Regions from separate parts of the Quadrisphaera setariae genome, predicted to be linked through region 2. Evidence: riboswitches for the same ligand, from Rfam matches in the RefSeq annotation. Region 2 holds a riboswitch; the other holds the start of a gene.
The links. Region 2 has a riboswitch for S-adenosylmethionine ahead of FMM08_RS20740 (ABC transporter substrate-binding protein). Riboswitches for the same ligand answer to the same signal wherever they lie in the genome.

Region 1 (13,979 bases), on a different contig from region 2:
TCGACCACTACCGCGACGCGCTGTCCGTCACGGTCTGAGGAGCGCCTCCGCCCGCGTCAGAGGTCGAGCACGTGGTGGGCGCCCATCACCACGAGCATCTGGCGGGCCGTGCCGTGCAGGCCCTCCAGCCTCAGGCGGTGCGGGCGCACCTGCCGCGACAGGCCGATGAGGAAGCCCAGGCCCGCCGAGTCGACGAAGTCGACGGCGTGCAGGTCCACCACCCGCACCCCGGCGAGCTGCTCGGGCGCCAGCCGGTGGCCGGCCACGGCGTAGACGTCGATGTCTCCGCTGAGCACCAGGCGGCCGGCGTCGTCGGGGTCGAGCGCCATGCCCGCTGGCCGGGGCGTCTCGTCAGCGGGCACCGGGCCATGCTGGCCCACTCGGCGGCGCCTCGCACAGCCACCCCCGCCACGGCGCGTCCCGCGGCCCGGCGCCGGGGGCCTGTGCCACGGTGGTCGGGTGGGCGCGGCTCTGGTGCGGCGGGCCGCCGCCTCCGCGGTGGCCTGCACGCTGACCCTGGGCGCGCTCGCCGCCACCGCGGTGTGCGCGCCCCCCGCGCACGCTGTGCAGACGGTGACACCCTCGGTCCGCTGGTGGGGCGCCGACCGCTACGCCACGGCGACCGCCGTCTCCCGGGAGGCCTTCCCGCAGGGCGCCCGCGACGTGGTGGTGGTCAGCGGCGCCCGCTTCCCCGACGCGCTCGCCGCCGCCCCGCTGGCCGCGCAGCTGGGCGGTCCGGTGATCACCGTGCCGGCCGGTCCGCTGCCCGCCGTGGTGCGCACCGAGCTGGAGCGGCTGTCACCGGCGGTGGTGCACGTGGTGGGCGGGTCCTCCGTGGTCGGCGACGACGTGGTGGCCCAGCTGGCACCGCTGGCCTCCGACCGCGTGGTGCGCCTGCAGGGGGCAGACAGGTACGAGACCGCGGCGTCGGTGGCGACCACCGCCTTCTCGAGCGCCTCCGAGGTCGTGCTCGCCTCCGGGCAGGACTTCCCCGACGCCCTCGCCGCGGGGTCGGCCGGGGCGGCGCTCGGCTCCCCGCTGCTGCTCACCGAGCGCGGTGCGCTGCCGGGTCCCACGAGGGCGGCGCTGGCGGCGCTCGCGCCCAGCCGCGTCACGCTGGTGGGCGGGCCGGCGGTGGTCACGCCGGCCGTGCAGCAGCAGGTGCGCGCGCTGCTGCCGGGTGCCGCGGTGGTCAGGCTCTCCGGAGACGACCGGTACGGCACCGCCGCGGCCGTGGCCCGCGACACCTGGGAGTCGGTGCCCTCACCGCTGCTGGCCAGCGGAGAGGGCTTCCCCGACGCGCTCGCCGGCGCCGCCCTGGGCGCCCCGCTGCTGCTGACCCGGCGCGACTGCCTGCCGGCAGCCACCGCGAAGGCCTACGCCGACCTCGGCGTGCAGGACGTCACCGGACTGGGCGGCGCCGCGGTGCTGTCCGACGCTGCGCTGGCGGGCACCCCCTGCCGGTGACCTCCCGTCGACCCCGTGTCACCCCGCGGATCAGGACGACGACGAGCGCAGCCGCCCGGTGAACCGCTGCAGCCGCGCGAGCCCCTCGGACAGCTCGGAGCGCGACGCCGCGTACGACAGGCGCACGTGCGTGTCGGCGGTGGTGGCGCCGAAGTCCCGACCGGGGGTGAGCGCCACGTGCTCCTCCGCCAGCAGCCGCTCGCAGAGCTCCCAGGCCCCCAGGCCGGTGCCCGAGACGTCCACGTAGGTGTAGAAAGCCCCGTCGGGGACCACCGGCACCTCCAGGCCGGCGCGCGCCAGCCCCTCCAGCACGAGGTGCCGGCGCCCGAGCAGGTCGAGGCGGCGCTGCTCCACCAGCGCCAGCGACTCGGGGGTGAAGGCGGCCAGCGCGGCGTGCTGCGCGGGGGCGGAGGCGCAGATGAAGAAGTTGGCGGCCATCCGCTCCACCGCGTCCACCGCGCGGTCGGGGACCACGCACCAGCCCAGCCGCCACCCGGTCATGCCGGTGTGCTTGGAGAAGCTGCCGATGACCACGGCGTCGTCGTCCAGGGCCAGCGCGCTGCTCGGTGGGGCGCCGTCCACGGGGTCGGCGAGGTCGAGGTAGATCTCGTCCACCACGCACCAGGCGCCGCGCTCGCGCGTCAGCCGGCAGATCCCCTCCAGCTCCTCCCGCCGCACCGTGGTGCCGGTCGGGTTGGAGGGGGTCGCCACGAGCACGGCGCGCGTCGCCGGGGTCCACGCGGCCGCGGCCGCTGCGGTGGACAGCTGGTAGCGGGTGGCGGGGGAGGTGGGGACCTCCACGGCGCGGCCGCCGAGCGCCCTGACGATCTGCCGGTTGCACGGGTAGGACGGGTCGGCCATGAGGACGTCGTCGCCGGGGTCGACCACGAGGGCCGTCACCAGCAGCAGGGCGGCGGAGGCCCCCGAGGTGATGGCCACCCGGCGCGGGTCGAGGTCGACGCCGTGGCGCTCGCGGTAGCGGCGGGCCACGGCCTCGCGCAGCTCCGGCAGCCCCAGTGCGGGCGTGTACGGCAGCGGTCGCCCGTCGGTCACCTCGCGCAGGGCCGCGAGGACGGCGGGTGGCGCGCCCTCGTCGGGCTCGCCCAGGCTCAGGGCGACCACGTGGTGGCCCTGGGCGCGCAGCTGGGCCGCCCGGGCGGCGAAGGCCATGGCGTGGAAGGGCTCGACGGCGAGGGCGCGGCTCGAGGGGCTGGGCGGTGCGAGCGGTGCGGCCACCCGGGCAGGCTGCCACGTCCGCCGCGCACGGAGCAGCGGGCGCGGCCGCTGGTGCTCGGGGATGGCCGGGGCCGGGCTCTGCGACCGGTCTCTCCGGCCGGGATCGGGGGCCGGTGCCGAACAGATCTTCTAGTACGTTCAGTGAATGCTTCTAGGAAGACAATCGCAGAAGCAGACCCTGGTCACTGCGCTCTCCCGCGGCTCTGCCGGGCGAGGCGGCTCCATCCTGCTCACCGGGTCACCCGGCAGCGGGTTCACCGCGCTGCTCGACGAGGTGGTGGCGGCAGCGCACGGCCTGGGGGACCCCCTGGTGCTCACGACCACGGGGGTCGAGGACGAGGCGGGCATGCCCTACGCGCTCCTCCACCAGGTGATCTGCCCCCTCCTGGCCGAGCTCGGCGACGACCTCGACCTGACTCGCCGGGAGTCGCTCGAGGCCGTCGTGGGCGCTCGTGCGCCGCAGGAGGGCGCGGTGCCCGTGGCCCTGGCCGCCCTGGGGGCGCTGGAGCTGCTCGCCCGCCGGCGCCCGGTGCTCGTCGTCGTCGACGACGCGCACCTGGCGGACCCGGACTCCGCCAGCGTCCTCCGCTTCCTGGGCAGGCGGCTCTCGCGGACGGCCGCCTGCCTCCTGGTCGTGCACCCCGAGCCGGTCGTCGGTGCTCCGTCGGCGGCGTCCGCCGAGGCCGCCAGGACCGGCGCTGACGCGGTGGTGGTCCTGGAGCCCCTCGGCGCGAGGGACGCCCGGGCCTGGGCGGACCGGGAGCAGCCGTGGCTCGACCCGGTGCAGCGCGACACGGTCCTGCACCTCGCGGCCGGCCGCCCCCGCCGGCTCGCTGACCTCCTGCACCTGGTGGACCGGGAAGCGGTCGCCTCCGCGCCGGACGGCGGGATCCGCACCGCGCTGCGCGGGTCGGTGCTGCCCGCCGTGGCCGCCGCGCGCCGGGATCTGGAGGCCGTCGACCACCGGACCCGCCGAGCGCTGGTGGCCCTGGGCCTCCTCGACGACCCCGCGGGTGCGTGGCTGGTGGCCCGCGTCGCCGGCGGCGAGGGCGCCGGGCCGGGTGTCCACGCGCCGGCTGCGGCGGACCCCCTGACGGCGGTCCTGGCCGCCGTCGAAGCAGACCCCCTGCTCGTCACGGAGCTGCGCACCGCCTGGTCCCAGCACCTGGAGGAGGCCGCCGCGGCCGCGCTGGCAGGCGGTCCCGCCGCGACCCGCCTGCGGGCCGAGGCCCTGCGGCAGCGAGCGCTGGCCGACCCGGCGGGCGCGCCCGCTCTGGCCGCACCCCTGGAGGACGCCGCACGCGCGCTGTGCGCGGTGGACGCCGCGCGCAGCAGCGAGCTCTTCGCCCTGGCCGCCGAGCACCACCGCGAGGTGCCGGCCCGCGCCGCAGCTGCGAGCCGTGCAGCCGAGCTCGCGCTCGCGTGCGGGCGTCACGACCGGGCCCGGCTGCTCGCGGAGCGCGCCGCCGCGCTCACGGACGGTGCCGGTGCGGCGGCGGCTGCGGTGACCTCGCGCTGGAGCGCACTGACGGCGCTCGCCCGCGGTGACCGCGACGCCGCGGCCCTCCACCTCGAGCATCACCTCGGTCGGCAGGTGGGCGCACCGGGCGTCGATCAGGAGCTGCTGGCCACCGCTGCAGCGCTCGTGATGGTGGCCGGGCGGCGCACCGGCGGATGCCGCGCGCTGGAAGCCGCCGCATCGGCGACGCCCGCGCTCGCCGGCCCGCTGCGCTCCCTGGCGCGCCTGGCGCTCCCCTGGCACCTCGCCGTGCCGGACGAGCAGCGGCACTCCCTCGACGACGCGCTCGCCGCGCTGGCCGGGGCCGGCCTCCCGGTGCTCCGACTCGCGGCCGACGCCGGCCGGCTCCTGGGCCGCAGCGACGAGGTCGCCGCTGCGTGCCGGTCCTCGCTGCCCGCGTGGCCCACCACCGGTCCGGCCGCCGTGGACGTGCACCTGGCGCTGGCCGCGTGCGCACTGGACACCGGGGACCTGACCGAGGTGCGCGCCCACGTGCAGGACGCTCGCGCCGCACTGCGCCACGCGCCGCAGGCGGAGGCCGCGGTCCTGCAGGCGGAGCAGCTCGTCGCCTGCCTGGGCAGCACCCGGGTGCCGGACGCGGCGTGGGAGGACGCCAGCGACCTGCCGCCCACCACCGAGCGGGCCGGCGCGGTCTGGTGCCGCGCCCACCGCCACCGCCTGCGTGGAGACCTGGCGTCCGCTGCCGCTGAGCTGCTGCCGCTGTGGCCCGCCGACGAGGCTCCCGCTGACGCCGGCGCCCTCCTCAACGCCCTCCCGACCGTCCACGCCCTGAGCGGCTCCGGCGCTGCGCCCGAGGTGCTCGAGCGCACCGTCCGGCAGGTCACCGCCTGGGCGGAGGGCAGCGGCGCCCCGCTGGCGGTCTCGACCGCGCTGGTGTGCCGCGCCGTGCTCGTGCAGGACCCCCACGCGCAGCAGCAGCTGCTCCGGGAGGCCGTCGAGCGGGGCGGGGACGGCCCGGCCGGAGCGGCCCCGCGCCTGGCGCTCGGCATGCTCCTGCGCAGAGCGCGCCAGGCTGTGGCGGCGCGTGAGCCGCTCGGCGCCGCGCTGCGGGTCTTCGAGCGGCACGGGCTGGCGGCCTTCGCCGAGCTGGCCCGCCGGGAGCTCGACGCCACCGCGCCGCTGCGCCCGGCGCGGCCCATGGGCTCCTCGGTGCTGACCGGCCAGGAGCGCACTGTCGCGACGCTGGCCGCCGAGGGCCTGTCCAACGCCGGTATCGCGCAGAGCCTCGGCATCAGCGCGCGCACCGTGGCCCACCACCTGCAGCACGTCTACGCCAAGCTGGGCGTGTCCGGGCGCCAGGAGCTCGGGCCCCGGCTGGAGGAGCGGTGAGCCGCGCCTCAGCCGAGGTCGCCGGCCTCGCGGGCCCGGGAGGCGGCCTCTCCGCTGCTGCGGACGCCGTACTTGCGGCGCGCTGCCGCCAGGTGCTGCACCACGGTCCCCGGCGCCACGCCGAGCGCCTCGGCGATGCCCGCCGTCGACGACCCCCGCTCCACCAGGAGCAGCACGTCGCGTTCGCGAGGGGTCAGCACCACCTGCACCTCGCGGGACCTCTGGGCGTCGTCCTCGAGCCGCTGCAGCTCCTCCTCGGACAGCAGCACGGCCCGGGAGCCGCTGCTGGTGCAGAAGACCACGCGCACCTCGCCGTCCGCCACGGCGTCGAGCAGCTGGAGCCAGTGGTGGGCGGAGGCGGTGACCTCCTGCCTCGGGTGAGCGGGCATGGGGACGTCCTGTCCGGCGCGTCGGCGGAGGTGCGGGCAGGGTGGCCACCCTACGCGGCGCGTGCCCTCAGGGCCCGTCTCGCGCGCCGCGTCGGCCGGTGGGAGGCACCGGCGTGGTGACCACCGGGCCGGGTGAGCGGGGTGGAGGGGACGGTCTGCACGACCCCCGGCCCCGCGGCAGGGCCGCTCGGGCGGCCCGCGCGCTGCGCGCGGCGGCGCCGAAGGGGCGGCCCCCGCACGACCTCGTCGACCGCCTCGCGGTGGTCGTGACGCAGGCGCTGGGGGTCCAGGGCGCCAGCGTCAGCGCCCTCTTCGCGCCCGGGATGTCCGTGCCGGTGGGCGTCAGCGACCCCCTGGCGGCCCGCGCCGAACAGCTCCAGTTCACCGCGGGGGAGGGCCCCTGCTGGGAGGCCTACCTCACCGGCACGACCGTCGTCGCCGACCTGGCCGACGCGGCTGCGTCGCAGCGCCGATGGCCCGCCTACGCGCGTGCCCTCCGGCACGAGACCGGGTACCAGCTGGTGGTGGCCCTGCCCGTCACGCTCGCGTCGGGCCTGGTCGTCGCCCTCAGCACCTACGAGGCGGACCGCTCGGGCGGCGCCTGGTGGCTGGACGCCGTGCGCGTGGGGTCCGCACTGGGCGAGGTGCTGGACGAGGCGTCCCCGCCGGCCTCGGAGGGCGGGGCCGTGTGGCTCGACTCCTCCACCACCGCCCGGCGCAGCACGGTGTGGACGGCGGAGGCGGTGCTCATCGACAACGCGCCCTTCCTCGACCACGACCGCGCCCTCGACGCCCTGCGCACCTACAGCCTGAGCGAGGGCACGACCGTCGACGACACGGCCGCCGCCCTCGTCGAGGGCCGCCTCACCACGCGCGAGGTCCTCGGCCGCTGACGCGCCGCCCTGGGGGCCGGGGTGGTCATCACGAACCGGTCACGGTGGCCGGTCTGGGTTTGACGCTGGCTGGACGCGGTTCGTACCGTCCTCCTCAGGTCACGAGTGACAGCGCGAAGCCCTGGCTGGCTGTCCGGCAACCCTCCTCCGCGGCGGGGTGCTCCAGGTGACGACCCGGCCGTGCGACCCCGCACGGCAAGAGCGGACCACCTCCGAGGAGACGCCATGACGCCGCCTTCGCTGCGCCGAGGCGCCTGAACGGTGCCACTCCGCCGCGCCCGCCCGCGGCACCCACCTCACGCACGACCCCCCAGGAGAGCCATGTCCAGCACCGATCCCAGCGCCAGCCCCGTCCTGCCCCCCAAGCCGAAGCGCAAGACCCCGGTGGCCGCGATCGCCGTGGCCGCGGTGGTGCTCCTCGCGGTGGTCGGGGTCGGCGCGTGGGTGCTGGGCAGCCGCAGCGGGGGCGGCGACGACACCGCCGCCAGCAGCACCGCCTCCAGCCAGGGCTACCGGTCCGAGGTGAAGATCGGCGTCGCCGACAGCTCGCTGCCCTACTGGAAGACCTACACCGAGCTCGCCAAGAGCCAGCTGGGCGTCACGGTCGACCTCGTCAACTTCTCCGACTACAGCCTGCCCAACCCGGCGCTGAGCCAGGGCGAGGTCGACCTCAACCAGTTCCAGCACATCCAGTACCTGGCCAACTACGACGCCACCGCGAACGACACGATCCAGCCCATCGGCTCGACCGCCGTCTACCCGCTGCCGCTGTACTCGACCACCGTCAAGGACGTCGCGTCGCTGCCCGCTGACGCCGTGGTCGCCATCCCCAACGACGCCATCAACGAGGCCCGTGCGCTCCTGCTGCTGCAGCAGGCCGGGCTGGTGCAGCTGAAGGGCGGCGGGACGGCGTTCTCGAAGACCGCCGACATCACCAGCTCGAAGGTGAAGGTCACCCCGGTCGCGGCCGACCAGACCGCCGGCGCCCTGCAGAGCGGCTCCGCCGTGGCCGCCGTGGTCAACAACAACTTCGCCACCAAGGCCGGGCTCACCGAGCAGCAGATCATCGTCGCCGACGACCCGGCCGCGGCTGCCGCCGCGCCCTACGTCAACATCTTCGCCGCCCGCAAGGCCGACGTCGGTGACAAGACCTACCTCGCCCTCGCGAAGCTCTGGCACGACCCGGCGGTGCAGGCGGTCTTCACGAAGGACTACCCCAGCGCCGTCGTCGTGGACCGCCCGGCCGCCGACCTGCAGGCCGACCTCGCGAAGGTCGAGCAGGACGCGAAGGCCGCGAAGGCCGCCGGCTGACCGTGGCGGCCACGTCCCCCGCGTCGCCAGCACCCGCGGGCCCGCGGCGCACCGGTGACGTCCTCGTCGAGCTCGAGGACGTCACCAAGCGCTTCGAGCGCGGCGGCTCCACCGTCACCGCGGTCGACGGCGTCAGCCTGTCCGTCGCCCGCGGTGAGGTGCTCGCCGTCATCGGCTACTCCGGTGCCGGCAAGTCCACGCTGGTCCGGCTCGTCAACGCCCTCGAGCAGCCCACCTCGGGCAGCGTCCGGGTGGCGGGCCAGGACCTCACCCGCCTCGGTGAGAAGGAGCTGCGCGCCGCCCGGGCGGGCATCGGGATGATCTTCCAGCAGTTCAACCTGCTGAGCTCGCGCACCGTGGCCGGCAACGTCGCGTACCCGCTGAAGGTGGCCGGGGTCGGGAAGGCCGAGCGCGAGAAGCGCACCGCCGAGCTCCTCGACTTCGTCGGGCTCCTGGACCGCGCGCACGCGCATCCCGAGCAGCTCTCCGGCGGGCAGAAGCAGCGCGTGGGCATCGCGCGGGCGCTGGCCACCAACCCGCCGCTGCTCCTGGCCGACGAGGCCACCAGCGCCCTCGACCCGGAGACCACCGAGGAGGTGCTCACCCTGCTGCGGCGGGTGAACACCGAGCTGGGCGTGACCGTCGTGCTCATCACGCACGAGATGGAGGCCGTGCGCCGCGTGGCCGACCGGGTGGCCGTCATGGAGGGCGGCCGCGTGGTGGAGGTGGGGGACGTCTACGACGTCTTCACCGCCCCCCAGACGCCGGCCGCGCAGCGCTTCGTGCGCTCCGCCACCCACGACCGGCCCTCCCCCGAGGCCCTCGCGCGGCTGCGCGAGCACCACCCCGGCCGCCTCGTGACCGTGCGCATCACCGACCGCCCGCGCCTCCAGCAGGTGGTCGACGGCGCCTTCCGCGACGCCGGCGTGAGCGCCGAGCTGGTCTACGGCGGGGTCGGCGAGGTGCGCGAGCGCCGCGCCGGCTCCCTCACCTACGAGCTGACCGGTGACGACGCCGCGGTGCAGCGGGCCCTGGCCGGCCTGCGCGCCGCCGACGTCGTCGTCGACGAGGAGGACTGAGGTGGACTTCTTCGCGGGCTTCCTCGACAGCACCGACGTCTACGTCAGGGCGATCGGGCAGACGCTGCTCATCGTCAGCGTCGCCATGGTCGTGTCGGGGGTCGTCGGGCTGGTGCTCGGGGTGGCGCTCTACGCCACCCGTCCGGGCAACCTGTTCAGCAACCGCCTGGTCTTCGGCGTCATCGGGCTGCTGGTCAACATCATCAGGCCCATCCCGTTCGTCATCTTCCTGCTGGCCGTGGGCCCCCTGCAGCGGCTCGTCATCGGCACGACGCTGGGCACGAACGCGGTGACCTTCGCGATCGCGCTGGCCGCGGGCTTCGCGGTCGCCCGCATCGTCGAGCAGTCCCTCGTGGGCGTGGACCCGGGCGTCGTGGAGGCGGCGCGGTCCATGGGCGCCTCGCGCAGCGCGATCCTCTTCGGGGTCGTCGTCCGCGAGGGCCTCGGGCCGCTGGTGCTGGGCTACACGTTCATCTTCGTGGGGATCGTCGACATGTCGGCGCAGGCCGGCCTGGTCGGCGGCGGCGGTCTCGGCGACTACGCCATCCAGTACGGCTCGCAGCAGTACGACTGGGGCGTCGTCTACGCCGCGCTGGTGGCGATCGTCGCGATCGTCGTCATCGGCCAGTTCCTCGGCAACCGGCTGGCGCGCGCCGTCATGCGGCGCTGAGAGCACGCGCCTCCCGCGAGCGTCGCCTACCCTCTGATGCGGCCGCCCGAGCACGCTGACGGCCCGCCTCGAGAGCGGAGACCTGTGGACGGGCGAGCGGTGTCCACTCAAGACCTGCCGGCGGTGCGGAGCGCCCTGGCCACCACGACGTACCCGCCGGAGGTGGCCTCGGTGCGGGCTGCCCGGCGCTTCGTGGTGGCGGTCCTGTCCTCCAGCGGGCTCGCGCCGCTCGCCGACGACGCCGGCCTGGTGGTCTCCGAGCTCGCGGCGAACGCCGTGCTGCACGCCAGGAGCCCCTTCGACGTCCTCGTCCACCGGCTCGAGGTGGGTGTGCGCGTCAGCGTGCGCGACGCCTCGCCGACGATGCCCGTGCTGGTGGCCCCCAGCGCCTCCGCGATGAGCGGCCGGGGCCTCGCGCTGGTCGAGCGGCTCGTGGCGCGGTGGGGGGCGGGACCCTCGCGCGGGGCCGGGAAGAGCGTGTGGTTCGAGATCGACGAGGAGCCGGCGGGCGAGCCCGTCCCCGACGTGGCCGACCTCAGCGTCGAGGAGCTCCTCGCCGCGTGGAGCGACGACGCGGACTCCGACGACGACGACGGCCGCCTCCTGGTGGTCCCCGCGCCGCCTGCGGGACCGACCACCGAGGTGGTGCTGCCCGCCCTGGTGGCCGCCGACCTCCTCGCCGCGAAGGAGCACATGGACGACCTGCTGCGGGAGCTGCAGCTGGTGCTGCTCGCGCAGGACGCAGGAACCGGTGCCGCCGACGCGCAGCTGGGCGGGCTCACCGCCGCACGCCGCCTCGACGAGACCGCCCGCGCCTTCGACGACGTGCGCCGCCAGGTCCGTCACCAGGTGAGCCGCGCCGTGGCGGCCGGCCAGGAGCGGGTGGCCCTCGTGCTGCAGCTGCCCGAGGGGACGGCTGAGCGGGCCACCGCCTACCGGGACGCCGTGGCGGCCGCGGAGCACCTGCCCGAGCTCCACGGTGCGCTGCTCAGCGCTTCCGCCACCCCCGCCCACCACCGCGCGGTGCGCCGGGCCTACCTCGACGAGGTCATCGCTGCGACGCGCGGCTGAGACGTCCACCGCCGGCCAGCCCGGTCGGCAGGACCGCCGGGGGCGCAGGCCGGCGCTGTGGGCCGAGGCGCTGCTCGTGGTGGCGTTCCTGCTCGCCTACGAGTCGGTCCAGCGCCTCGCCGGCGACGACGTCGCGGCGGCCTTCTCCCACGCCCGCACGCTGCTGGGGCTGGAGCAGGCGGTGGGACTGGCGCCCGAGCAGGCGCTCGACACGGCGACGGCGGCGTCACCGCTGCTGTCGCTGCTCTCGTCGGCCTGGTACTCGGCGCTGCACTACACGGTCACGCCCGTGGTGCTCGGGCTCGCCTACTGGCGGCTGCCGGAGCGCTACCGCGCGGTCCGCAACGCCTTCTTCGCCACCACCGCCGCCGCCCTGCTCGGGTACTTCCTCCTGCCCACCGCGCCCCCGCGGCTCCTGCCCGGGTACGCGGACGTGGTCTCCGAGACGGCGGGGTCGGGGTGGTGGTCGGCAGCGCCGCCCATCGGCACCAGCGGCGTGGACCAGCTGGCGGCGATGCCGTCGATGCACGTGGGGTGGGCCCTGTGGAGCGCCCTGGTGCTGTCCCTCGTGGTGCGGCGGCGGCGGTGGCTGCGGTGCGCGGTGCTGCTCTACCCCGTGGTGACCGCGGTGGTGGTGGTGGCCACCGGGAACCACTGGCTGCTCGACGTGGTGGCGGGTGCCGGTCTCACCGCGCTCGCCTGGGCCGCGCTCGTGGTGCGCCAGCCCGCCCGGGAGGCCGCCGGCGCGGACCGCCGCGACCTCGTCTCCGAACCCGGCTGACGGCCACCCCGCTCGTCGTCGTCCCCAGCTCGCCCCGCCCCTGCCCGCGCCTCTCTTCGCGCACTTTCCGCGGCAGGTGCGGGAAAAGGCCCCTCCCTTGTCGCACTTGCCGCGGAAAGTGCGACAAGGCGGAGGAAGGGAGGGGCCGGAGACCCGGGCGGAGCCGCTGGTGCGTCAGGCGGTCAGGCGCCGGCGCTGTCGAAGGCCTCCACCGGCGGGCACGAGCAGACCAGGTTGCGGTCCCCGAAGCTGCCGTCGATGCGGCCCACCGGAGGCCAGTACTTGTCCGGGTCGGGGCCGGCGGGGAACGCCGCCAGCTGCGCGCTGTACGGCAGCTCGCCGGACAGCGCGCGCTCGGCGGTGTGAGGCGCCCCGCGCAGCGGAGAGGCGGCCAGCTCCCACTCGCCGTCGGCCACCCGCTGCGCCTCCGCACGGATGGCCAGCATCGCCTCGACGAACCTGTCGACCTCGGGCAGGTCCTCGCTCTCGGTAGGCTCCACCATGAGCGTGCCCGCCACGGGGAAGCTCGTGGTGGGGGCGTGGAAGCCGTAGTCGATGAGCCGCTTGGCGACGTCGTCCACCGTCACGCCGGTGGCCTTGGTGAGCGGGCGCAGGTCGAGGATGCACTCGTGGGCCACGAGCCCGCCGTCGCCGGTGTAGAGCACCGGGTAGGCCTCGCGCAGCCGGGCGGCCACGTAGTTGGCCGACAGCACCGCGGTGGCCGTGGCCCGCGCCAGGCCCGCTCCGCCCATGAGCCGCAGGTAGGCGTAGGAGATGGGCAGGATGCCCGCCGAACCGTGCGGTGCGGCGGCGATGGCGCCGGTGCCGCCGGGCGCGGTGCGGCGCGCCGGGTCCGGGTGCGCGGCGTGGGTGGGCAGGTGCGGCGCCAGGTGCGCGCGCACCGCCACCGGTCCGACGCCCGGGCCGCCGCCGCCGTGCGGGATGCAGAACGTCTTGTGCAGGTTGAGGTGGGAGACGTCGCCGCCGAACTCCCCGGGCTTGGCGTACCCGAGCAGGGCGTTGAAGTTGGCGCCGTCCACGTACACCTGACCGCCCGCGGCGTGCACCAGCTCGCACACCCGGGTGATGCCGGGCTCGTAGACGCCGTGGGTGGACGGGTAGGTCACCATGATCGCGGCCAGGTCGTCGCGGTGGGCCTCGCACTTCGCGCGCAGGTCGTCGAGGTCCACGGAGCCGTCCGGTGCGGAGGCGACCACCACCACGCGCATCCCCGCCATCACCGCGGAGGCGGCGTTGGTGCCGTGGGCGGAGCTGGGGATGAGGCAGACGTCGCGCTGCTCCTCGCCGCGGGCGCGGTGGTAGCCGCGGATGGCCACCAGACCGGCCAGCTCGCCCTGGGAGCCGGCGTTCGGCTGGACGGAGACGTCGTCGTACCCGGTGACCTCGGCCAGCCACGCCTCGAGGCGCTCCACCAGCAGGCGGTAGCCCTCGGCGTCCTCCGCGGGCGCGAAGGGGTGCAGGTCGGCGAAGCCGGGAAGGCTGATCGGCTCCATCTCGGCGGTGGCGTTGAGCTTCATCGTGCAGGAGCCCAGCGGGATCATGCCGCGGTCGAGGGCGTAGTCGCGGCGCGAGAGGCGGTGCAGGTAGCGCAGCAGCGCCGTCTCGGAGCGGTGCTGGTGGAACACCGGGTGCTCCAGGTAGGGCGTGGTGCGCAGCAGGTCTCGCGGGAGCGCGTCGGGGGTGCGGACGTCGAGGTCGGCCAGGGCCCGCTCGTCGACCGCGCCCGCGGTCTGGCCGTCCAGGCCGAAGGCGCCCAGCACCCGGCCGACCACCTCCAGGTCGGTGCGCTCGGAGCAGGAGGCGCCCACGTGGTCGGCGTCGACCAGGCGCAGGTGGACCCCCGCCTCGCGCGCCGCGGCGACGACGGCCTCCGCGCGGCCGGGCACGCGCGCCAGCACGGTGTCGAAGAACTGCTCGTGCACCACCTCCACGCCGCCCTCGCGCAGCGCTGCCGCCAGGACGGCCGCGGTGCGGTGGGTGCGCTGCGCGATCGCCCGCAGCCCGTCGGGACCGTGGTACACGGCGTACATCGACGCCACCACGGCCAGGAGCACCTGGGCGGTGCAGATGTTGCTGGTGGCCCGGTCGCGGCGGATGTGCTGCTCGCGGGTCTGCAGCGCCAGCCGGTAGGCGCGCTGGCCGGTGCTGTCCACCGAGACCCCCACCAGCCGACCCGGCAGGTTGCGCTCGAG
Region 2 (13,979 bases):
ACCGCGCGCAGCGCGTCGGCCCAGGTGCCGCCGCCCCCGCCCACCTCGACGGGCAGGAGCAGGCCGGGCAGCCGGTGCTCGCGCAGCAGCTGCGCCTCGGCGAGCGGCTCGGCGTTCGAGCGGTCGCGCTCGAGGGCGTCGACCGCGAGCTCGGCGGCGGCGTCGCGGGCGGCGAGGGTCCAGTCGGTGGTCTGCTCGGTGCTCATCGGGTGACCTCCTCGGTCGTGGGGGCGGGGGTCTCGGCGGCCGCGCGTGCCGCCGCCCTGGCGTGCAGCGCGCGGCGGTGGACGGCCGCCGGGTGGTCCTCGGCGATGCGGCGCCTGCCGACGCCGTAGACCGCCTCGCGCAGCGTGGTGCCCTCGGGCAGGGCGTCGCGCTCGTCCTGGGTGGGGACGAGCCCGCGGCGGCGCAGCTCCGGCACCACGTGCTCGACGACGTCCTCGAAGGTGCCCGGCGTGGTGGCGTAGGCGAGGTTGAAGCCGTCGACGTCGGCCTCGCGCACCCAGCGCTCCAGCTCGTCCGCGACGGTCTGCGGCCCCCCGACCACGACCACGCCCATGCCGCCGATGCCCACCCACGCGGCGATGTCGCGCGGGGTCCACCGCCGGTCGGGGTCGGCGGTGGAGAAGGCCGCCACCGCGGAGCGCACCGCCTGCGTCTCGGCGTACTCCAGCGGCTCGTCCGGCGGGTACGTCGACAGGTCGAGCCCGCTCCAGCCGGCGTACAGGGTGAGCGCGCCGTCGTAGGAGACGTAGCTCTTGAGCTCCTCGTACTTCGCCCACGCCTCCTCGTCGGTGGCGCCCGTGACGACGGTGAGCAGGGAGAACACCTTGATGCTGCGCGGGTCGCGACCCGCCTTCGCCGCCTCGGCGCGCAGCGCGTCGACCTGGGGCCGCATGACCTCGGGCCGGCTGGCGGTGTTGAAGACGGCCTCGGCGTGACGGGCGGCGAACCGCACGCCCCGCGGAGAGGCACCGGCCTGGAAGACGAACGGCGTGCGCTGGGGGCTCGGCTCCGTCAGAGCGATGCCGGGCACGTCGTAGTGGCGGCCGTGGTGCTCGACCGGGTGCACGCGCGCCGGGTCGGTGTAGACGCCGCGGGCGGCGTCGCGCACCACCGCGTCGTCCTCCCAGGAGCCCTCCCACAGCTGGTAGGTGACGTCGAGGAACTCCTCGGCCAGCTCGTAGCGCTGGTCGTGCTCGACCTGCGTGTCCAGGCCGAGGTTCTTCGCCGCGCTCTCCAGGTAGGAGGTCACGACGTTCCAACCGACGCGGCCCTTCGTGTAGTGGTCGAGCGTGGCGAAGTCGCGGGCGAGCGCGTAGGGCTTCTCGTACGTCAGCGACACCGTGAGGGCGAAGCCGAGGCGCTCGGTGACCGCGCCCATCGCCGAGACCGCGAGCAGCGGGTCACCCACCGGCACCTGGGTGCCCTCCGTGAGCGCCGTCTCCGGGCCGCCCCGGTAGACGTCGTAGACGCCCAGCACGTCGGCGATGAAGAGCACGTCGAAGCCGCCGCGGTCGAGCAGCTTCGCGAGGTCGGTCCAGTACGACAGGTCGTTGTAGCGGTGGCTCTGGTCACCGGGCACCCGCCACAGGCCCGGTGACTGGTGCGCCACGCACGTCATGTCGAAGGCGTTGAGGAAGATGCGGTCCTTGGGCACGTCAGGCGAGCTCACTTGAGGGCTCCTTGCGACAGGCCGCCGACCAGCCAGCGCTGGGCGACGACGGCGAGCACGTACACGGGGACGACGCCCACCAGCGCAGCGGCGGCCTGCTGGCCGAACTGCACGGTGCGGTCGCCCTGGAAGAGCGACAGGCCCACGGTCAGCGGCTGGCTGGCGGTGGTCTGCGCGAAGGAGACGGCGAAGAGGAACTCCCCGTACGCCAGGAAGGTGCACACCAGCAGCGCCGCCACGAGCCCGGGCGCGATGAGCGGGAGCACGATGCGGCGCAGCCCGCCGGCCACGGACAGGCCGTCGAGCCAGGCGGCCTCCTCCAGCTCCACCGGGACGCGGCGGACGAAGGAGTCGAGCAGCCACACGGCCACCGGTGCGTTGGCCAGGCCGTTGACCAGCGCCAGACCCACCACGCTGTTGGTGAGGCCGACCTCCTTGAGGAGGAAGAACAGCGGCAGGACGGCGACGACGGGCGGCGCGCAGTACCCCGCGAGCAGCGCCGCGCCCAGGCGGGCGCCGCGCTTGCCGGCGCGGGCGGTGACGTAGGCCCCCGGCACCGCGACGACGGCCGTGACCAGCGCCGACCCGAGCGCCACCAGCCAGGAGTTGGCGAGCATGTGCGCCAGCGGGATGGTCCGGAAGGCCGCGCTCCAGTTGCCCCAGGCGAGCTCGCCGAACCCCCCGGGCAGCCAGGAGCCGGTGAGGACGTCGTCGGTGGACCGCACGGACAGCGACACGAGGAACGCGACGGGTGCGAGGGCGACGACCGCGACGAGCACCAGCGCCAGGCGCACGCCGACCTGCGCCAGCGGCGAGCGGCGGTGCGGCCCGCGCGGCCGCGCGCGGGGCAGCTGCTCGAGCTCAGCAGCGCTCGTCGTCGTGCTCTCCGGCAGCCGGGCGCCCGGCTGCGGCTCAGAGGGGGTGCTGCAGCGCAACGGGGCGCTCGGCTGCGAGACGGGGGTCACGACTCGGCCCTCGCGGCGCGGGTGCGCAGCGCCGAGACGCCGGCGGTGACGACGCCCACCAGGAGGCCCAGCACGAGGGTCATGGCGGCAGCCGTGCCGACGTCGTAGTCGCCGCGCAGGCCGGTGCGGAACACCTCGAAGCTCGCCACGACCGTCGACAGGCCCGGACCGCCCGAGGTGACCACCGCGACCAGGTCGAACACCTTGAAGCCCACCACCAGCTCCAGGAACAGCACCGACAGGACCGTCGGCGCCACCACCGGCCAGGTCACCGCGGTGAAGGTGCGCAGCGCGCCCGCGCCGTCCAGCGCGGCGGCCTCGAGCAGCTCGTCGGGCACGCCCAGCAGCGCCGCGAAGACCAGCAGCACCACCAGGGGCGTCCACTGCCACACGTGGATGAGCACGAGGGTGCCGAGCGCCGTGCCGGACGAGCCCAGCGGGTTCACCGGGGACCCGACGAGGGAGCTGATGGTGCTGGTCAGCGCCCCACCGGCCGGGGCGAGGAGCAGCTTCCACGCCACGCCCACCATGACCGGTGGCGTGACGAGCGGCAGGAGCAGCAGCGTGCCGAGGACCCCGAACCCGCCGCCGCGGGCGCGCAGCAGCAGGGCCACCGCCGTGCCGATGGCCGTCGCGAGCACGGCAGCGCCCACCGCGAACACGACGGTGCGCACGAGCGAGCCCGCGAACGCCTCGGTCTGCAGCGCCGAGGTGAGGTTGGCGAAGCCGGTCCACTCCTGCAGCGGCCGCGCGAGCGTCGTCCTGGTGAAGCTCGCCGCGACCACGAAGACCGTGGGGTAGACCAGCAGGACGGCGATGGCCACGAGCGGTGGCAGCGACAGCCACCGCGGCACGTGGCGCACGGCCGGCGTCGTCGTGGTGCTGCTCATGCGCCCTGCTCCCAGGCCTCCTGCGCCTTGGACAGCGAGGTCTCGACGTCCTGCGAGCCGGACAGCGCCAGGGCCAGCTGGTCGACGAGGTCCTGCATGCGCTTGGGCGACTGGGCGTCGGTGGGCCAGGGCAGCGGGTTGCCGCGCAGGCCGGTCGCGATGACCTCGGTGGCCGGCGCGCTGGCCTTCGCGTAATCGGGGGAGTCGAGCACGCTGGTGCGGTTGGGGTCGATGCCCGAGCCGCCGTAGCTGGCCAGGAGCAGGTTGCGGGTGCTGTCGGTGGCCCACGCCACGAACGCCGCCGCGGCCTCCCGCTCCTTGCTCGCGGTGGACACGCCCAGGCCGAAGCCGGCGTTCAGCGCCGTCCGCGGGGTGGTGTTCGACCCGCCGACGGGCAGGGGCACCACGCCCCACCCGTCGACGATCTTGGAGTTGGCGGGGTCGTTGGCGCGCAGGCCCAGGTCGGTCCAGGTGTCGATCATCGCCGCGGTGCCCTGGAGGAAGGCGCTGTTCGACTCGTCGAACCCGACCTGCAGCGGCGTCGGCAGCGCGTAGGGCTGCACGTCGAGGAGGTGCTGCAGCGAGGCCCTGGCGGCGTCGGAGGTCAGCGTCGGCTTCCCGTCGGCGTCGACCAGGGTGCCGCCGTAGCCCGCGAGGCGGTTGATGAAGGAGCAGCCCAGGATCATCGGCACCTGCTGGCCGAGCACCGCGGCGCCGTAGACCTTCCCGCCGCCGGCCTCGGTGATGGCCTTGGCCACGGCGTCGTACTCGTCCCAGGTCTTCGGGGGCTGCTGGCCGTACTGCTCCAGCAGCGCCACGTTGTAGTAGAGGACGTGGGTGTCGCCGTCGAACGGCAGGCCGTAGCGCTTGCCGTCGAGCTGGGTGTAGACGTCGTAGATCGACGGCAGGAAGTCGTCGGTCTTGATGCTCGAGTCCCCGCCGATGTAGTCGGTGAGGTCGACGAGGGCGCCGGCGTCGACGAGGGCGCCGAGGCCGAAGTAGAAGTAGTCGAAGACGTCGAACTCTCCCGCACCGCCCTGCACGTCGAGGATCTGCTTGCTCGTCAGCTGGTCGTACGGGATGGCGGTGACCTCGAGCTTCCCGCCGAACTGCTTGGCGAACTCCGGCGCCAGCAGGTCGCGGAACGCCACGACGTGCGGCTGGTTGACCATGAGCTTGAGCGTCTTGCCCTGCAGCGCGCTCGTCGGGTCGCCGCTGGGGGCGGCGAGCGCCTCCCCGCCGCCGCCGGAGCCGCAGGCGGCCAGCGACCCGGCGGTGGCGGCGGCCCCGCCGATCAGCACGCCGGCGCGCAGCAGCTGGCGGCGCGACAGGGCCGCGGCCTGGGCGAGGGGGGACGAGGGCGAGGCGGAGCGGCGGAGCAGGGGCACGGGAGTCCTCCGGGCATGGCTGACAGCGGCGCGGGGGTGCGCCGTCGGTCGTGCGGGCAGGGGGCACCGGCCTGTCGGCCAGACCACCCCCGATCAGGTGCGGGGCAGGTCCGGCCTCAGGCGGCGGTGGGGAGCGCGGGGTGCGCTGGCGTCGGCGCTGCACGGGCAGCGCCGAGGGCTCAGCGCTCGAGCATGCAGGGCGACACGGAGACCTCCATCGGTCCCGGCGGTAGCACCTGCCTGCTCGACGAGGTCGGGCGGTGGTTGCTGTGGCGTCAGCGAGCCGGGTCTCTCAGCCACTCTGGATGGTTGGCGGGAGGATAGCGCACCTCAGAGGCGGGAGATCGTCCCCGCGTCCGGACGGCCGCCGTACCAGCGCTCGAGGACGGAGGTGAAGACCGGCTCGTCGGCAGCCGCGGCGGCGAAGAGCGTGGCGCAGGAGCGGAGCTTCACGGCGTCGACGCTGCCCAGCACCCGGACCGGGTCGGGCTCCTCCAGGTCGGCGAGCACCTCGAAGCACTGGCGCAGCCGCGGGCCGAGCACGGGGTGGGCCACGTAGGCGCGCGCCTCGCCCAGCCCGCTGATCCCGTAGTGCTGGCTGGTGGGGCTCAGGCCCAGCCCCCGCAGCTGCGGCAGCACGAACCAGATCCAGTGCCCGCGCTTGCGACCGGCGCGCAGCTCGGCCAGCGCGGACTCGTAGGTGCCGCCCGCCTGGGCGTCGACGAAGCGCTGGAGGTCGTGCTGGTCGTGCGCCACGCCCCCTGGTTCCCCACGGGCGCCGGAACCATGCGGCCCCGGCCCCCGCGGGGGCCGGCGAGGTGGTCAGCGCTTGGTGGCCGCGGCGACCTGGTCGACGGCCGTGGTCCGCTCGGAGACGGCCTTCTTGTCGGCGCGCTTCTGCTTGATGCTCTTCCCCGAGCCCTTGGAGCTGCTGCTGTGGGACGACTTGTCGGTCACGGTGTCTCCCGGCGCAGGAAGCGGTGCCGCTCAGGCGCCGCGCCGCGCACCACCACGCTACGCGCTCCGCTCAGCAGCGCCCGCCCGCGCTCGTCCGCGCGCCGGTGCGACGTCCGGCCCGCCGAAGGCGTCGAGCAGCGCCGTGAGCACCAGCTGCACCGCCTCGCGCTGCGCCGCGGCGTCCCGCACCAGCGCCACCACCCGCCGCTGCGCGCCGCCGGAGGGGTCCGGCAGTGCAGCGGTGTCGCAGCGCGTGGGGCGCAGCGCGAGCATCAGCGGGGTCGCCAGGGTCAGCCCGGCGCCGGACTCGGCCAGCGCCAGCGAGACCGCGGTGTCGGTCACCACGTGCCGCACCGCCGGTGACACCCCCGCCCGCGCGCAGGCGGTCCGCGCCGCCCGCCCGAAGGCGGTGTCCAGCGGCGGCAGCACCCAGTCGGCCTCGTCCATCACCGCCCGCAGGGCCCCGGGCTCGCGCGGCAGGGAGCCGGAGGCGCCCACCACCGCGTACTGCTCCGTGAGCAGCGGCACGGCGGTGACGCCGGCCACCGGCGGCGAGGGCGAGTCCGGGTGGTCCAGCCCGAGGGCCAGGTCGAGCGGGGAGCGCCCCGGACCCGCGGTCACCGCGTCCAGCGCCCGCTCGACGTCGACCTCGACCGCGCGCACGTCCACCCACGGCGCCCGCCGGCGCAGCAGGGCGGTGGCGGGGCCGAAGCCCGCGCTCGCCGCCGACCCGAAGACGCCCAGCGTCACGGCGGCACGGCGGTCCGCGCGGGGGGCGGCCAGGGCGGAGCGGGCCCGCTCGTCGGCCGCGAGCACCTCGCGGGCGCCTGCGAGCAGCAGCCGGCCGTCGTCGGTGAGCTCCACGCGCCGCCCCGCGCGCACGAGCAGGGGGCGTCCGGCGGCGGCTGACAGCGCGGCCATCTGCTGCGAGACCGCGCCCGGCGTGTAGCCGAGCTCGACCGCGGCGGCGGCCATCGTGCCGCTGTCGGCGAGGGCCGCGAGCGTGCGCAGCTGCTCGAGGGTCCAACCCATCAGCACTCCTGACGACGATGTGCAGCAACCATCGATGGTGCCTGATGACTCTCCTCCTCCACAGTGGCCCTGTGGACAGGGACACCCTCCCCGCGCAGGCCCAGGTGGTCGTCGTGGGTGGCGGCGCGATCGGGCTGGCGGCCGCTGACGAGCTGGTCCGCGCGGGCGCCGACGTCGTCGTCCTCGAGCGGGACCACCTCGGGTCGGGCTCCTCGGCCAAGCCCTTCGGCGGCGTGCGCGCCACCTTCTCCGACCCCGGCAACATCGCCCTCGGGCTGCGCGGGCTGGAGAAGTACGCCGCCCTGCACGAGCGGACCGCCGGCGGCATCGGGCTGCGGCGCGTCGGCTACCTCTTCTGCGCCCGCACCGCGGGCGAGGCCGCGGCCCTGGAGGCCAGCACCGCCCTGCAGCGGTCGATGGGGGCCGTCGCCGACGTCGTCGCCCCTGCGCGCGCCGCCGAGCTCAACCCCTTCCTCGACGCCTCCGCACTGGTCAGCGCCTCGTTCTCGCCCCTGGACGGGTACGCCCAGCCCTCGCTGGCCGTCGCCGCGTGGGCGGCGAGCGCCCGCGAGCGCGGCGCCCGCGTGCTGGAGGGCGTCGAGGTGCTCGACGTCGAGACCACCGGTGACGGCGCCCGAGGCGCGCGCCGCCGGGTCAGCGCGGTGGTGACCTCCGCCGGCACGGTCCGCTGCGAGCACCTCGTCATCGCCGCCGGGGCGTGGTCGGCGGGCCTCGGGCGGATGGCCGGGACGGACCTGCCGGTGGAGCCGGTGCGCCGCCAGATCGCCTTCGCCGACGCGCCGGCCGGGTCGCGCCGCCCGGCGACCCCCAGCGGCGAGCTGCCGTTCACGCTCGACCTGTCCACCACTTTCTACGTGCACGGCTCCCCGGACGGGCTGCTGCTCGGCATCTCCGACCCCGCCCAGGCGCCCGGGTTCGGCAGGGCCTACGACGACTCCTGGCTGCCGGCCTTCGAGGCCGCGGCCGCCGTCGTCGCGCCCTCGCTGGTGGGGCTGCCGCTGCGCGGTGGCTGGGCGGGCCTGTACGAGAACACCCCCGACCACAACGCCCTCATCGGCCGCGTGCGCGAGGTGGACGGCCTGGTGGTGGCCACGGGCTTCTCGGGCCACGGGTTCCTGCAGGCGCCGGCGGTCGGGGAGGTGGTGCGCGACCTCGTGACCGGGCGCGAGCCGGCGCTCGACGTGTCGGGGTTCGCGCCGGAGCGGTTCGCCCCGGCGTCGGCGGCACCCCTGCTGCAGGAGGTGCACATCATCTGATGGGCTGGAGGACGATGATGACGACGACGCTCGTGGTGCATGCGGAGCTGCGCGCGCGATTCGCGGTGGCGCTGGCGGAGATGTACGGCGCGGAGGTGCCGGCGTACACGACGCTGGTCGAGGTCAGCCGCGCGGTGAACGCCGACGTCGCCGCCGCCCTGCGCGAGCGAGGCGCCGAGGTCGACCGCTACGGCTCGCTGGAGCGGGTCACGGCGGAGCGGCACGGCGCCATCCGCGTGGGCTCGGCGCGCGAGCCGGAGCAGGTGGGCCGGGTCTTCGCCGCCTTCGGCATGCACCCGGTGGGCTTCTACGACCTGCGCGACGCCTCGGCCTCGTCGGTGCCGGTGGTCTCGACCGCGTTCCGGCCGGTGGACCCGGCCGAGCTGGCCGCCAACCCGTTCCGGGTGTTCACCTCGGTGCTCGCCGTGGACGACGCGCGCTTCTTCGACGCCCCCACCCGTGAGCGCCTGGAGCGCTTCGTCGAGGAGCGGCACCTCTTCTCCGAGGAGCTGCTGGACCTCGCCGACCGCGCGGCCGCCGAGGGCGGCCTGCCCGCGGCTGAGGCCGACGAGCTGCTGCGCCTGGCCACCGACGCCTTCCGCCTGTCCACCGAGCCCGTCGACCGCGCCTGGTACTCCCACCTGGAGCGGATCTCCGCGGTGGCGGCCGACGTCGGCGGCGTGCCCGCCACGCACATCAACCACCTCACGCCGCGCGTGCTCGACATCGACGAGCTCTACCGGCGCATGTCCGAGCGCGGCATCACGATGATCGACGAGGTGCAGGGCCCGCCCGCGTGGGAGGGCCCGGACGTCCTGCTGCGCCAGACCTCCTTCCGCGCCCTGGCCGAGGAGCGGACGTTCCGCGAGGCCGACGGCTCCATCAGTACGGGTGCGCTGCGGGTGCGGTTCGGCGAGGTGGAGCAGCGGGGCATCGCGCTGACCGCCGCCGGGCGCGACCTGTACGACCGGCTGGTCGCCGAGGTCGACGCCCGCCGCGCCGCGGGGGACGCCCGCGCCCGCGTCGACGTGGCCCGCGACGTCTGGCGCGAGCACCTGCCGCGCACCGAGGCCGACCTCGTGCTCGCCGGGCTGGCCTGCGGCGAGGTGCGGCTCGTGGGAGGCGCCGCGCTGCCCGGTCGCGAGGCCGACGGCTCGCTCTCGCTGCGTGCGCTCGTGGACGCCGGCGCCGTCGTCGTCGACCCGGTGGTCTACGAGGACTTCCTGCCGCGCAGCGCGGCGGGCATCTTCCAGTCCAACCTCACCGACTCCGGCACCAAGGACGAGGGCGCCGGCGGCGCCGAGTACGACGCCGAGCGCCTCTCGGCGATCCTCGGGCGGCCCGTGCTCGACCCGATCGCGCTGGCCACCGACCAGATGCAGCGCTCGCTGGACGCCCTGTCCGCCCAGCTGCAGACCCCCGTCACCCTCTGACCACCCCGCTGGACCGAAGGACGCACCTGACATGACCGCACTGACCGGAACGATCCCCGCCGCCGGCGCGCTGGCCGCCGACGTCGCCGCCGCCCTCGACGCGCTCGGCGTCGACCGCGCCCTGCTGGAGGGCGCCCACGAGTGCCGCTCGCCGATCACCGGCGAGGTCCTCGCTCGCACCCCGGAGCACACCGCCGCTGACGTCGAGAGCGCTGTCGCCGCCGCCCACGGCGCGTTCCCCGCGTGGCGCGACGTGCCCGCCCCCGTGCGCGGCCAGCTGGTCAAGCGCTGGGGCGAGCTGCTCACCGAGCACAAGGAGCACCTGGCCACCCTCGTGCAGGCCGAGGTCGGCAAGATCCGCTCCGAGGCCCTCGGCGAGGTCCAGGAGATGATCGACATCTGCGACCTGGCCGTCGGTCAGAGCCGGCAGCTGTTCGGCAGGACCCTCCCCTCCGAGCGCCCGGGCCACCGCCTCGCCGAGACCTGGCACCCGCTCGGGGTGGTCGGCGTCATCAGCGCCTTCAACTTCCCCGTGGCGGTCTACGCCTGGAACACCGCGCTCGCGCTGGTCTGCGGAGACACCGTGGTGTGGAAGCCCGCCGAGACCGCCCACCTGTGCGCGCTCGGCACGGACGCGCTGCTGGCCCGCGCGGTGCGCGAGGTCGGCGCCCCCGAGGGGCTGCACGGCGTGGTGCTGGCCGACCGCGTGGCCGGCCAGGCCCTCGTCGACGACGAGCGCGTGGCCCTCGTCTCGGCCACCGGCTCGGTGCGCATGGGCCGCGAGGTGGCCCCGCGCGTGGCCGCCCGCTTCGGCCGCGTGCTCCTCGAGCTGGGCGGCAACAACGCCGCCGTCGTCGCACCGTCGGCCGACCTCGACCTGGCGCTGCGCGGCATCGTCTTCGCCGCCGCCGGCACCGCCGGTCAGCGCTGCACCACCCTGCGCCGGCTCGTCGTGCACACCTCGATCGCCGACGAGCTGGTCGAGCGCATCGCCTCCACCTACGCCGGCCTGCCCGTCGGCAGCCCGACCGCCGCCGGCGTCCTCGTGGGCCCGCTCGTCTCCCAGGCCGCGTACGAGGCGCAGCAGGCCGCGCTCGAGCAGGCCGTCGCCGAGGGCGGCGAGGTCGTGGCCGGCGGGGGCCGGGTGCTGGCCGAGGAGGCCCCCGACGCCTACTACGTCGAGCCCGCCGTGGTCCGCATGCCCGCGCAGTCCGCCGTGGTGCAGGAGGAGACCTTCGCCCCGATCGTCTACGTGCTCACCTACGACACCTTCGACGAGGCGGTCGCGCTCAACAACGGCGTGCGACAGGGCCTGAGCAGCGCCGTCTTCACCCGCGACCTGGAGGAGGCCGAGCGCTTCCTGGGCGCCGCGGGCTCGGACTGCGGCATCGCCAACGTCAACATCGGCACCTCCGGCGCCGAGATCGGCGGCGCGTTCGGCGGGGAGAAGGAGACCGGCGGCGGGCGCGAGTCCGGGACCGACTCCTGGCAGGCGTACATGCGCCGCGCCACCAACACCGTCAACGCCTCCGGACAGCTGCCGCTCGCGCAGGGCGTGGAGTTCGTCTGATCCCGAGCCCGCCAGGTGGTGTGCAGCAGCCGCTTTTGCTGTCACACTGGTTGGTGGTGCACCAGGTCACGACCTGCGCACCGGATACGTACACGAAGATGACGGAGACTGTGGGATGCCCCAGGGCGTAGTGAAGTGGTTCAACGCGGAGAAGGGTTTCGGCTTCATCGAGCCGAACGACGGCGGGCCTGACCTGTTCGTCCACTTCTCGGCCATCGCGAGCAGCGGGTACCGCTCGCTCGACGAGGGGCAGCCGGTCGAGTACACCGAGGGTCGTGGCCAGCGCGGGCCGCAGGCCGAGGACGTGAACCCGGTCGGCCAGGCTCCTGCGGCTGCTCCCCGTGGTGGCGGCCGTGACAGCGGCGGCTTCGGCGGTGGCCGTGGCGGCCGTGACAGCGGCGGCTACGGGGGCGGCGGTGGCTACGGCCGCCAGGCCGCTCCGGAGCCCCAGCGCGGCGGCGGTGCTGCCGGCGAGGGCACCGTGAAGTGGTTCAACTCCGAGAAGGGGTTCGGCTTCATCGAGCCCTCCGACGGCGGCCCGGACGTGTTCGTCCACTTCTCCGCCATCGCTGACAACGGCGGCTACCGCGAGCTGGCCGAGGGCCAGCCCGTGGAGTTCGAGGCCAGCCCGGGCCAGCGCGGCCCGCAGGCCGACTGGGTCCAGGCCCTCGGCCCGGCCCCGGCGGCTCCGGCGCGCGCTCCCCGTGAGCCCCGCGCCGGTGGCGGTCGCGCCGCCGAGCGTCCCCGTGGTGGTGGCGGCCCCGTCATCGCCGAGGGCCAGGCGACCGTGAAGTGGTTCAACGCCGAGAAGGGCTTCGGCTTCCTCGAGCCCGACGACGGCGGCCCGGACGTGTTCGTCCACTACTCGGCCATCGCCGAGCAGGGCGGCTACCGCGAGCTGACCGAGGGCCAGCGCGTGGAGTTCCAGGCCAGCCAGGGCCAGCGCGGCCCGCAGGCCGACACGGTGCAGCCCATCTGAGCTGACTGAGCTCGAACGCCAGGAGCCCCCGACCGCACCAGCGGTCGGGGGCTCCTGCACGTGCGGCCCTCCCCGTCAGGAGCGCTCCACGGACTCCTCCAGCACCGTGCGCCCCAGCGCCGCGTAGGTCTCAGGACGTGAGCGCCGCAGCCACAGCGCTCCCAGCGCCGGGAGCACGAAGCACGCCCCGACGATGTACGGGATGGCCGTGAAGAACGGTGACACCGAGGCCGGGCCGCCGGCGAAGCTGATGTTGGAGAACAGCAGGTAGATCACGTACAGCATCCCCAGGCCGCCCAGGGCCGGGATGATGCCGGTGGTCCACAGACCGCCGCGGTGCACCTTCTTCACGTGGAAGTAGGAGATGACCGCCAGGGAGCAGATGGCCTGCACCAGCAGGATCGCCATCGTGCCCATGAGCGCGAGCAGGCTGTACATGTAGAAGTACGCGCCCTGCCCGACGTCGCTGCCGTTCGTGGTGAGCAGGTAGAAGCCGATGACGAAGGCCGCGGTGATGCCGGTCTGCACCAGGGACGCGACGTGCGGCGAGCCGTGCTTGCCGTGGACGGCGCCGAGCGACCCCCGCAGCGCCGGCAGGTCGCGGCCCATGGCGAACAGGTAGCGCGACGCGGCGTTGTGGAACGCCTGGGCGCAGGCGAAGGAGCCGGCCACGATGAGGAAGAGGTAGACGTCGGCCACCCACTCCCCGCCGAGGTTGGCGGCGGCGAGCCCGGTGAACATCGAGGTCGGGTCGGTCGCGGAGAGGGTGATGGCCTGCTGGGCGCCGTTGCCGGCGATGACCAGCCAGGAGACGAGCACGTAGAAGACGCCGAGCCCGACCACCGCCATCAGCGTGGCCCGCGGCACGATGCGGCGCGGGTTCTTGGACTCCTCGCCGTACACGGCGGTGGTCTCGAAGCCCACCCACGACCAGAAGGCGAAGAACAGGCCGATCGCGCCGCTGCCGGCCGCCAGCAGGGCGGGCGGGTCGCCGGCGCTGATGTCGAAGCCGCCGCCCTCCGGCAGCCCGGTGAAGGCCCCGATCGGGTTGAGCGAGCCCAGCTGCCAGCCGTCGGCCGGGCCGCGGACGACCACGGAGGCGGCCAGCGCCACGAGCAGCACCACCTCGCAGACGAGGAAGAAGCCCATGACCACCGCGGCCAGGCTGATGTCGAAGTAGCCCAGCACGCCGACGACGAGCACGCAGGCGGCCGCGAGCACCAGCCAGTTGACGCTCAGCCCGAACCACTGGTCGAGGGCGTCGGAGGCGAAGAAGCTGAAGATGCCCACCAGCGACGCCTCGAACACGACGTAGGCCATGGTGGCCAGCGCGCCCGACGCCGTGCCCCACACGGTGCCGAGGCCGTGGGTGATGAAGCCGTAGAAGGCTCCGGCGGTGGTGATGTGGCGCGCCATGGACACGAAGCCCACGGCGAACAGCGTGAGGATGACGGTGGCGATCGCGAAGCCGGCCGGCGCCTGCAGCCCGTTGCCGTAGGCGATGGCGATCGGCACGTTGGCGGTGATGGCCGTGATCGGCGCGGCGTTCGCCACGGCCATGAACAGGACGGCGACCAGCCCGAGGGAGCCGGCCTTGAGGGCCGCGGGCGGGGCGCTGCTCGTGGGCGCCGTGGTCGCGGCGCCCTTCTGGGTGGGGATCGGTGGGGTGGTGCCGGTGGTCTCGGTGGCCACGACTGGCCCTCCTGGAAGCGTGGTGGCGCGGTGCCGGCCCGTGCTGGGCCGGTCGGTGGCCGGGAGGTTCCTCTCGGCGCGCGGCAGATGTGTCACCGTCGTGTGACCAGCGTGTTTCGGC

Region 1: it holds a riboswitch for S-adenosylmethionine, as region 2 does, so the genes downstream of both, FMM08_RS11735 (MetQ/NlpA family ABC transporter substrate-binding protein) here and FMM08_RS20740 (ABC transporter substrate-binding protein) in region 2, are expected to answer to the same signal.

Annotation. Positions count from the first base shown of each region.
Region 1 is NZ_VKAC01000006.1:231,497-245,475, forward strand. Features, by position in the region: gene FMM08_RS11700 (glycosyltransferase family 4 protein) at 1-38, shown strand, start outside; gene FMM08_RS11705 (STAS domain-containing protein) at 57-362, opposite strand; gene FMM08_RS11710 (cell wall-binding repeat-containing protein) at 460-1,467, shown strand; gene FMM08_RS11715 (aminotransferase class I/II-fold pyridoxal phosphate-dependent enzyme) at 1,498-2,637, opposite strand; gene FMM08_RS11720 (helix-turn-helix transcriptional regulator) at 2,849-5,572, shown strand; gene FMM08_RS11725 (response regulator transcription factor) at 5,581-5,961, opposite strand; gene FMM08_RS11730 (hypothetical protein) at 6,060-6,854, shown strand; SAM riboswitch class IV at 6,952-7,062, shown strand; gene FMM08_RS11735 (MetQ/NlpA family ABC transporter substrate-binding protein) at 7,176-8,165, shown strand; gene FMM08_RS11740 (methionine ABC transporter ATP-binding protein) at 8,168-9,244, shown strand; gene FMM08_RS11745 (methionine ABC transporter permease) at 9,246-9,914, shown strand; gene FMM08_RS11750 (ATP-binding protein) at 10,014-10,985, shown strand; gene FMM08_RS11755 (phosphatase PAP2 family protein) at 11,062-11,766, shown strand; gene gcvP (aminomethyl-transferring glycine dehydrogenase) at 11,949-13,979, opposite strand, start outside.
Region 2 is NZ_VKAC01000016.1:26,602-40,580, forward strand. Features, by position in the region: gene FMM08_RS20720 (acyl-CoA dehydrogenase family protein) at 1-206, opposite strand, end outside; gene FMM08_RS20725 (LLM class flavin-dependent oxidoreductase) at 203-1,675, opposite strand; gene FMM08_RS20730 (carbohydrate ABC transporter permease) at 1,672-2,640, opposite strand; gene FMM08_RS20735 (carbohydrate ABC transporter permease) at 2,637-3,530, opposite strand; gene FMM08_RS20740 (ABC transporter substrate-binding protein) at 3,527-4,918, opposite strand; SAM riboswitch class I at 5,130-5,230, opposite strand; gene FMM08_RS20745 (DUF1810 domain-containing protein) at 5,249-5,674, opposite strand; gene FMM08_RS23890 (hypothetical protein) at 5,741-5,875, opposite strand; gene FMM08_RS20750 (LysR family transcriptional regulator) at 5,933-6,907, opposite strand; gene FMM08_RS20755 (NAD(P)/FAD-dependent oxidoreductase) at 6,979-8,184, shown strand; gene hglS (2-oxoadipate dioxygenase/decarboxylase) at 8,202-9,617, shown strand; gene amaB (L-piperidine-6-carboxylate dehydrogenase) at 9,649-11,187, shown strand; gene FMM08_RS24185 (cold-shock protein) at 11,303-12,166, shown strand; gene FMM08_RS20780 (APC family permease) at 12,242-13,858, opposite strand.